Regions from separate parts of the Acidovorax sp. 69 genome, predicted to be linked through region 1. Evidence: predicted binding sites of a transcription regulator. Region 1 holds the regulator's gene; each other region holds the start of a gene.
What was found. Region 1 encodes LexA, which represses DNA repair genes until DNA is damaged. Its sites were predicted from a motif close to ACTGTATNNNNATACAGT; they were not measured.
Positions count from the first base shown of each region.

Region 2: a site for LexA is predicted at 2,004-2,021, ahead of recA (recombinase RecA). Genes of this name have one in related genera too.
Region 3: a site for LexA is predicted at 1,778-1,795, ahead of CLU85_RS08370 (DNA topoisomerase IV subunit B). Genes of this name have one in related genera too.

Region 1 covers NZ_PGEP01000001.1:2,410,269-2,413,542, reverse strand. Annotated here, with positions in the region: gene CLU85_RS11075 (asparaginase) at 1-702, opposite strand, end outside; gene lexA (transcriptional repressor LexA) at 792-1,466, shown strand; gene CLU85_RS22990 (hypothetical protein) at 1,641-2,168, shown strand; gene CLU85_RS11060 (D-2-hydroxyacid dehydrogenase family protein) at 2,366-3,274, shown strand, end outside.
Region 2 covers NZ_PGEP01000001.1:311,112-314,385, reverse strand. Annotated here, with positions in the region: gene CLU85_RS01470 (OmpA family protein) at 1-169, shown strand, start outside; gene recX (recombination regulator RecX) at 264-722, opposite strand; gene recA (recombinase RecA) at 828-1,943, opposite strand; gene CLU85_RS01455 (MarR family winged helix-turn-helix transcriptional regulator) at 2,085-2,582, shown strand; gene CLU85_RS01450 (LysR substrate-binding domain-containing protein) at 2,558-3,274, opposite strand, start outside.
Region 3 covers NZ_PGEP01000001.1:1,816,424-1,819,697, forward strand. Annotated here, with positions in the region: gene CLU85_RS08360 (bifunctional 2-polyprenyl-6-hydroxyphenol methylase/3-demethylubiquinol 3-O-methyltransferase UbiG) at 1-218, opposite strand, end outside; gene CLU85_RS23100 (hypothetical protein) at 300-470, opposite strand; gene CLU85_RS08365 (MFS transporter) at 477-1,694, opposite strand; gene CLU85_RS08370 (DNA topoisomerase IV subunit B) at 1,829-3,274, shown strand, end outside.

The DNA of each region.
Region 1 (3,274 bases):
TTTACCCGAAGCCGCCGCGTGGCTCATAACCACCTCAACCCAGGGCCATTCGCCAGGATTTGCTATATTTTCAATAGCATCATGAACATACTTCACTTGCGCCAGAGGCCAGTTTTGCACCAAACGCACGCGTCCTTCCTCCACCCAGCCCAGGGGGCCTGCATCGCCTGAGTTGAATGCATGCACCCGATAGGGATGGATCTTCTGCACATGCCGCGCGCCATGCACCTCGCCAGCAGCAACCACCATCACCCCCGCAGCCCCCGGTGCCAGCACCACTGCCACAGCGTCCAGCATGTTTTGTGGGCCATCGGGGGTGAGGGCTGACGCAGGGCGCATCGCGCAGGTCAGCACTACGGGCTTGGGTGTATCCAGCACTTCCTGCAGAAACCACGCCGTCTCCTCCAAGGTGTCTGTGCCATGGGTGATGACCAGCCCCCGCACCTGCGGGTCCTTCAAATGGTGCGCGCAACGCAAGGCAAGCGCACGCCACACCGCGTAGTCCATGTCCTTGCTGTCAATCTGTGCCACCTGCTCCGCCACCAATGCACCGCCCGCCAACACCTGAAGGCCGGGCACTGCGGCCAGCAACTCGTCCACACCCACCTGGGCAGCGGTATAGCCAATGTTGTCCCCCGCTTGTGCCGAGGTGCCCGCAATCGTGCCTCCGGTGCCCAAAACCACAATTTTTTGCCCACTCACTTGCGTACTCCGAAAAACTGGTGAAAAATACAGTTACTGGATTAAAAAACAGTTGTTCGCCACTGTAACCGCCTGCACCGGAAACCACCATGCTCGACAACCCGAAACTCACCGCCCGCCAGCAGCAGATCCTGGATCTGATCCAGACCGCCATTGCACGCACTGGCGCGCCCCCCACCCGTGCAGAAATCGCGACCGAGCTGGGATTCAAGTCGGCCAACGCCGCCGAAGAGCATCTGCAGGCCCTCGCCCGCAAAGGCGTGATCGAACTGGTGAGCGGCACCTCGCGCGGCATCCGTCTGCGCAGCGACACTGTTCGCTCCATCAACGCGGCGCGCGGCAGCCAGTTCAACCTGCCCATTCCCGGTTTGTCGCAACTGGTGCTACCCTTGGTGGGGCGCGTCGCAGCGGGTTCGCCCATTCTCGCGCAGGAACATGTAGACCAAACCTACAGCGTGGAAAACAGCCTTTTCCAGCACAAACCCGACTACCTGCTCAAGGTGCGCGGCATGTCCATGCGCGATGCCGGCATCATGGACGGCGATCTACTGGCCGTGCAGTCCACGCGTGAAGCACGCAATGGTCAGATCATCGTGGCTCGCCTGGGCGATGATGTCACCGTCAAACGCCTGCGCCGCACCGCCACGGCCATCGAACTCCTGCCCGAAAACCCCGACTATCCGGTCATCGTCGTGCAGCCCGGCGAGCCCTTCGAAATCGAAGGCCTTGCGGTCGGTTTGATCCGCAACACCATGTTGATGTAGGCCCCAGCCTCCTGTCAGGGCCACACCGCAGGTGGCGGGCGTTTGGTGTGCTGGCAACGGCACGCCAGCCCTGCGGTGCCAGGCTCGTTTCATGCCAGTCAGTAAGTAAGTACCAGGCATGAAATCACTTTGCAATCCTGCCTATGTCCAACCCCCGACCTTCGGAGTTTTCACATGGGAATTGCATTGTTCACCCTTCCTGTATTTCGCAACCCGCTGCGCGACCTGATGCGCCGGCTTTCACTCCAAGTGCCGACTGGCGTCGCGCCAACGGGTCATCGTCCAACAACGGCATCGGCTATCCTCGACCGGCCGCAATGGAGCAACGAAGCCGGTCTCAGCAGCCGCAGCGGTGAGGACAGCCGCATCTCCCCGTCTCCCCAGCGCCCGGCGGATGCACAAGGCACACGCCCCATGCGTGGCAATTGGCCATTCACAGTCAAACCGCCAGTTCGCAGTCCCGAAGCCCCCATCCGGCCACCAGCCGCTGCCAGTCGGTCTTTTCTTTCCATCCCATCGATGGGCAGTAATCGCCACACCTTTCTTGCGTCTCTGACAGCGGATGCAAGCACGCACCAAACCACCCGGGTCCTGCGGCGAAAATCAGACTCCGGCACAGGCCGATTGGTGATCGCAGGGCGGATGGCCGATGTGTGCGCAGAACTGGACCGCATCGCCGCTTCAGAGGCCATTCAGGCATAGAACCCATCCCCAAGTCTTGCCGGGGCGCGGGCGGCAGCCTCTTGGCGCCGTTATGCAGCGCGCATTGCCAGCCACGCTGTGCCTGGCAGGAATTGCTTTGACCGAGTCAACACTCGGTCACCAAAAGCTGTGGATTTTGATGAGCAAGGCAGCCACCGGACGCGGTGCGGCTTTCCCTGCCAAGGCACAATGTCGGGATGAACATTGTGATTCTCGACGATTACCAGGATGCAGTGCGCAAACTGCATTGCGCATCTCGGCTCGACGCATACACCGCGAAGGTTTACACCAACACGGTCAAGGGACTGGGCCAGCTCTCTGTGCGACTCAAAGATGCCGACATCATCGTGCTGGTCAGAGAACGCACCCAAATCACACGGCAACTGGTCGAGAAGCTCCCGCGACTCAAGCTCATTGCGCAGACGGGCAAGATAGGGAGCCACATTGATGTGGCCGCCTGCACAGAACGTGGGATTGCCGTGGCTGAAGGCGTGGGCTCCCCGGTGGCCCCTGCAGAGCTGACATGGGCGCTGGTCATGGCATCCATGCGCAGGCTGCCCCAGTACATCTCCAATCTCAAGCATGGAGCCTGGCAACAGTCTGGACTGAAGACGGCATCCATGCCTGCCAACTTCGGTCTTGGCAATGTATTGCGCGGCAAAACGTTGGGCATCTGGGGTTATGGGCGCATCGGACAACTGGTTGCGAGCTACGGCCGGGCCTTCGGCATGAATGTACGTATCTGGGGCCGTGAAGGCTCTCGTGCGCAGGCACTGACAGACGGCTACCAGGCAGCGACCACACGCGAAGAATTTTTCTCGCAGTGCGATGTCATTTCGTTGCACCTTCGACTGAATGACGAAACACGCGGAATCATCTCGCTTGAAGACCTTTCGTGCATGAAACCAACCTCATTGCTCGTCAATACATCGCGCGCAGAGTTGATCGAACCCGATGCTCTGATCGCGGCCCTCAACCGGGGACGCCCTGGCATGGCGGCCATCGACGTGTTCGAGAGCGAGCCTATCCTGCAAGGCCATGCTTTGCTGCGGCTGGAAAACTGCATCTGCACGCCTCACATTGGCTATGTCGAACAGGACAGCTAC
Region 2 (3,274 bases), 2.1 Mb from region 1:
CCTGAGCCGGCGCCGCGCTGATGCCGTAGCGGCCGCGCTGGCCAAGGACTACGGCATTGCCCGCGACCGCCTGACCGCCAACGGCGTGGCCAGCCTGGCGCCGGTGGCATCCAATGGCAGCGACGGTGGCCGGGCGAAGAACCGCCGCGTCGAACTGGTGCTGCAGTAGCCGGTTTTGCTTCTTGTTTGATAGCTGCTCACGCTTAGTCAACAAGCGCAGGCATCTAAAAAGACTGAAATATCCGAGTGAGTGGCAGGTGGGGTCAGGTGTCATCACCATCCACCGTGCCACGCAGCACACGCCGCACCACGTCGCCCGAGAAGCCGCGCGTGAGCAGGAAACGGGTCTGCTTCGCGCTCTCCTGGGGCGTCTGGGGGGGTTGCACAAACTTGCGCGCCCACACGCTGCGGGCGCGGTCGAGTTCACTGGCCTGCAACTGCGCCACGGCGTTCTGAATGGCCTCGCCCGCCAGTCCCTTGGCCTGCAGCTCCTGGCGAATGCGCGCTCCCCCCAGGCGGCTGGCACGGCGGTGCACCACCGACTCCAGCACCCGGGTTTCATTGATGAAGTCCTTGGCCTGTAGTTCGTCGAGCACGGCCGAAAGGTCTTCACCGTCTTGCACATGCGGGGCCAGCTTTTTGATCAGCTCGGCCCGCGAATGCTCGCGCTGGCTGAGCAGCCGCAGCGCGCGGCCTTTGAGGGAGAGGGTGTCAAAGCCCATGGGTCATGGCAGCCAATGGGTATGAAATCAATAGCTGCCAGCGCTTATTGAATAAGCGCTAGAGGGCAATTTGACTCCAATTATTGGCGTGCCCCTGCCGGCTGCTTATTTGTCTTCCTTGTCGGCTTTGTCCGCCTTCTCGCCCTTGGCGGGCTTGGCCACAGGCGCTGCGCCTGCCAGAGGCGGCAGCAAGGCGATGCCCAGGCTTTCGCGCACCTTGTTTTCAATCTCGTGGGCCAGGTCGGCGTTTTCGCGCAGGAACTCACGGGCGTTGTCGCGGCCTTGGCCGATCTTTTCGCCGTTGTAGGCGTACCAAGCGCCGGCCTTTTCAACGATCTTGGCGTTCACGCCCATGTCGATGATTTCGCCTTCGCGGCTGATGCCCTCGCCAAACAGAATGTCGAACTCGGCCGTCTTGAACGGGGGGCTCACCTTGTTCTTGACCACCTTGACCTTGGTTTCGTTGCCGATGGCCTCGTCGCCCTTCTTGATGGTGCCGGTGCGGCGGATATCGAGGCGTACCGAGGCGTAGAACTTCAGCGCATTACCGCCGGTGGTGGTTTCAGGGCTGCCGAACATCACGCCAATCTTCATGCGGATCTGGTTGATGAAGATGACCATGCAGTTGGTCTTCTTGATGGTGCTGGTCAGCTTGCGCAGCGCCTGGCTCATCAGACGGGCCTGCAGGCCGGGCAGGCTGTCGCCCATTTCGCCTTCGATTTCAGCCTTGGGGGTGAGTGCGGCGACCGAGTCGATGACGATCAGGTCCACGGCGCCGGAGCGCACCAGGCTGTCCACAATCTCCAGCGCTTGCTCGCCGGTATCCGGCTGGCTGATCAGCAGGTCGGACAGCTGCACACCCAGCTTCTGGGCGTATTGCACATCCAGGGCGTGCTCGGCGTCGACAAACGCGCAGGTGCCGCCCTGCTTTTGCATTTCGGCGATCACTTGCAGTGTGAGCGTGGTCTTGCCCGACGATTCCGGGCCGTAGATTTCGACCACGCGGCCACGGGGCAGGCCGCCCACGCCCAGCGCAATGTCCAGGCCCAGCGAGCCGGTGGAGACGACCTGGATGTCCTCGATCACCTCGCCTTCGCCTAGGCGCATGATCGTGCCCTTGCCAAATTGTTTCTCGATCTGAGCGAGCGCGGCGGCCAGGGCCTTGGCCTTTTCGGTGTTCACTGGCAATGCGGGGTTGGTGCCTTTGACTGCGACGTCCATGAGAAAACTCCTTGAGAAACAACAGGTTAGATGGTTGCATCGCTCTGCGGTTAATCACAGGCTGGATGCTTGAACAGTAGTTTATGCGAGCTGTTGTGGGGCTTTCAAGGATAATTTAGTCAGTTTGCCTGACAATTGACCATGCCTGAATTTGTCCCCCCATCTACCGCCGAAGATGGCTGGCGCCAGACCCACCTGGGCCGCCTGTTCGGCCACGCCATGCGCCGCTTTGATGCGCGGGTGCTGCAGCTCATGGCGCGCAATGTCGAGGTGCCACTGGCACTGTCTAACTTGGCGGCACGCGACCAGGTGACGGCTGCGCACGTGCACATCACCCGCCACCTGGCGCTGCAAGGCGACCGGCTGACCGATCTGGCCCAGCGCGCGGGCATGACCAAGCAGGCCATGGCCAACCTGGTGGATCAGTGCGAGGCCTGGGGGCTGGTCACCCGTGCAGCCGACCCGCTGGATGCGCGGGCACGCCGGGTGTGTTTCACGCCCACGGGCCTGGCCTGGTTGCAGGCCTTTCGGGATGCGGTGGCGCAGGCCGAAGCCGAGTTTCGCGAGGAGGTAGGGCAGGACGTGGCCACCGTGGTGGCCATTGGGCTGGAGGCCTACGCCGGTGCAGCCGGTGGTTGAAGCAGCGTTGCTGCGTCGATAGCCCCCACAGGCTCGGCGCAGGCCAGCAGCCACTGCCGAAAGCACTGCAGCGCATGCAACTGCGTGCGCCCTTCGGGGTAACAAAACCAGTAGCCCATGTCGCTTTGATAACCACCACGCAGGGCGGCATCGGCCAAAGGCTCGCGCACCAGGCCCGCCGTGATCTCGTCTTGCACCAGGCAACGGGGCACCAGCGCCAGGCCCATGCCTGCTTGCACCGCGCGGATCATGGTCTGAAACTGGTCAAACTGCGGGCCCGCCAGGGGGTCGATGGCGCCTTCGACGGCATGGGTCTCGCTCCAGCGCAGCCAGGCCTCGGGCACCGTGACATGGCGCAGCAGGGTGTGTTGGGCGACGTCGCGCGGGGTATGGATGGCCCAGTCAGCCACTTTGGCGCGCGGTGCGATCAGCGCCACATCGTTGCCCGTTATGTGGTGGGCATGGGCGCCCGGCCAGTGGCCGTCGCCAAACAAAATCGCGCAGTCCAGCTCGGGCCGCGTGAAGTCGTAGCTGTGCACGTAGGGCACAAAGTGCAGCGTGATTTGCGGGTGCTGCTGCTGGAACTGCGGCAGCCGTGGAATGAGCCACTTGGCGGCAAACGTGGGCAAGCTGGACAGGTGCAGTGCGCCGCCGCCGTCGTCGCTGGTGATCAGCTCCAGCGTGGCAGCCTC
Region 3 (3,274 bases), 590 kb from region 1:
GGGCCGTTCTCGATGTCGGTGCAGACCATTTCGCCCAGGCCTGCGCAAGCGGCCATGGCTTCGGCAGAGCGGTCCACGCCCACTACGCGGTGCCCTCTGCCATGCAGCCATCGCAGATGGCGCCCCGCGCCGCAGGCGACATCCAGTGCGGTGCCGCCCGGCGCGATCAGGTGGGCCCAGCGGCGGACCCAGTCGGACGGTGCTTCAGTTCCGTGCATAGTGCTATTGAAAGTGTAGCTACCAGTGCTTGATCGACAAGCGCGAGAGGCCAAAAAGGCCTGAAATCTTCACGGAGGCGGTCAGAAACACGCCCACATCTGGTCAGCCAGCATCACCATGAACTCGGGCACCGTGTACATGCCAAATACGATCAGGCACAGCAGCACGGCCACAGCCCAGCCCAACCAGCGCAGGGCACTTGGTAAGGGTTTGGGGGCAGGGCGGGCTGCGTCGAGCTCATCAGTGTGCATGGCGTATCAGGCAGGCTGTGGAGCGCTGCGTGGGATGGGGCTTTCCTTGACGGGCAGGTTCACGAGCCCTGCAAACACGCCCAGGCCGATGGCGATGTACCAGACGATATCGTAGTTGCCTGTGGCGTCATACAGGTAGCCGCCCAACCACACGCCCATGAAGCTGCCGATCTGGTGGCTGAAGAACACAAAGCCACCCAGCATCGACAGATGCTGCACCCCAAAAATCTGGGCAATGGTGGCATTGGTCGGGGGGATGGTGGACAGCCAGAGCGTACCCATCACAGCCGAGAACACATACACCGACAGGGGCGAGAGCGGCACCACCAGAAACACACTGATCGCCACCGCACGGGCCAGATAGATGAACGCCAGGATATAGCGTTTGGGCATGCGCTGGCCCAGCGTGCCCGCGATGTAAGTGCCGAACACGTTGAACAGGCCAATCAGCGCCAGCGCATAGCTGGCCACTTGCGGCGAGAGGCCGTGGTCCTTGAGGTAGCTGGGCATGTGCACGCCGATGAACACCACCTGAAAGCCGCACACGAAGTAGCCCGCCATCAACAGGTTGAAGCTGGGATAGCGGAACGCCTCGCCCAGGGCCTGCACGATGGTCTGCTCCCGCTTGGCAGGCGCAGCGCCTTTGAACCCGGGTTCACGCAGGCCAAAGGCCAGCGGCACGATCAGCAGAACCGCCATCGACAAGACCAGCAGTGCCTGCTGCCACCCCAGCCCGGCAATCAGCCAGCCTTCGACAGGCACCATCAGAAACTGGCCAAACGAGCCCGCAGCCGCCGCCACACCCATGGCCCAGGAGCGGCGCTCTGGCGCAATCTGGCGCCCCAGCACGCCGTAGATCACGGCGTAGGTGGTGCCGGCCTGGGCCGCACCAATCAGCACGCCCGCAGTCAATGCAAACAGGGTGGTAGTGGGTGAGAGCGCCATGCCCGCCAGGCCCAGGCCATAGAGCACCGCACCGCTGATGAGCACGCGAAAAGCGCCAAACCGGTCTGCCGCCATGCCGGCAAAGATGCCGATGACCCCCCACGAGAGGTTCTGGATGGCGATGGCCAGCGCAAACGACTGGCGCGTCCAGCCCATTTCCTGCGTGATGGGCAAGAGCCACAGCCCGAACCCGTGGCGGATGCCCATGGACAAGGTCACGATGGCCGCGCCACACGCGAGCACCTGGAACATGGACAGTTTGGGAGTATTCATATGCATGCGCAGGAATGTAGCGAGATTGGCCGAAACGCGCTGATACACCGGCGACCAATACAGTTGCTAGCAGGGGCGGCTCGCATGGAGCTGTCTTTATATCCAGCTTTTGCCGTGTTGCCGCACTACAATTCGCCGCTATGTCTGCCAAACCGTCTTCCGTGTCCGCCAGTGAATATTCCGAAGGGTCGATCCGCGTGCTCAAGGGCCTGGAGCCCGTCAAGCAACGCCCGGGCATGTACACCCGCACCGACAACCCTCTGCACATCATCCAGGAGGTGTTGGACAACGCCGCCGATGAGGCGCTGGCGGGTTACGGCAAGAAGATTCGCGTCACGCTGCATGCCGATGGTTCGGTTAGCGTAGAAGACGACGGCCGTGGCATTCCCTTTGGCATGCACCCCGAAGAAAATGCCCCGGTCATCGAGCTGGTGTTCACCCGCCTGCACGCGGGTGGCAAATTCGACAAAGGCAAGGGCGGCGCGTACAGCTTCTCGGGCGGCCTGCACGGCGTGGGCGTGAGCGTGACCAATGCACTGGCCACCCGGCTGGAGGCCACCAGCTACCGCGAAGGCAAGGCGGCGCGCCTGGTGTTTTCGGCCGGGGATGTGATTGAACCCCTGGTGGCCCGGCCGCTGGAGGCGGGCGAGCGCAAGCAGGGCACCTCGGTCCGTGTATGGCCCGACGCCAAGTATTTCGAGTCGAGCGCGTTGCCCATGGGCGAACTCACTCACCTGCTGCGCAGCAAGGCCGTGCTCATGCCGGGCGTGACGGTGCAGCTCGTCAACGAGAAAACCCGCGAGACGCAAACCTGGCAGTACAAAGGCGGCCTGCGCGACTACCTCATGCAGACGCTCAACGGCGACCCGGTGATCCCGTTGTTTGAAGGCGAGGGTTTTGCCGACCGCAACAACGAGAGCTTTGCCGAAGGCGAAGGTGCCTCTTGGTGCGTGGCCTTCACCGAAGACGGCCAGCCCGTGCGCGAGAGCTACGTCAACCTGATCCCCACCAGCGCGGGCGGCACGCACGAAAGCGGTCTGCGCGACGGCCTGTTCAATGCGGTCAAGAGCTTTATCGAGCTGCACAGCCTGCTGCCCAAGGGCGTCAAGCTGCTGCCCGAGGACGTGTTTGCCCGTGCCAGCTATGTGCTCAGTGCCAAGGTGCTCGACCCGCAGTTCCAGGGCCAGATCAAAGAGCGCCTGAACTCGCGCGACGCGGTGCGGCTGGTCAGTGGCTTTGTTCGCCCGGCGCTGGAGTTGTGGCTGAACCAGCACGTCGAATATGGCAAGAAGCTGGCCGAGCTGGCCATCCGGGCTGCGCAGACCCGCCAGAAGGCGGGCCAGAAGGTTGAAAAGCGCAAGGGCTCGGGCGTGGCCGTGTTGCCCGGCAAACTCACCGATTGCGAAAGCAAAGACATTGCGCACAACGAAGTGTTCCTGGTCGAGGGCGATTCGGCCGGCGGCAGCGCCAAGATGGGCCGTGACAAGGAAAGCCAGGCCATCCTGCCGCTGCGGGGCAAGGTGCTCAACACCTGGGAGGTGGAGCGCGACCGCCTGTTCGCCAACAATGAAATCCACGACATCTCG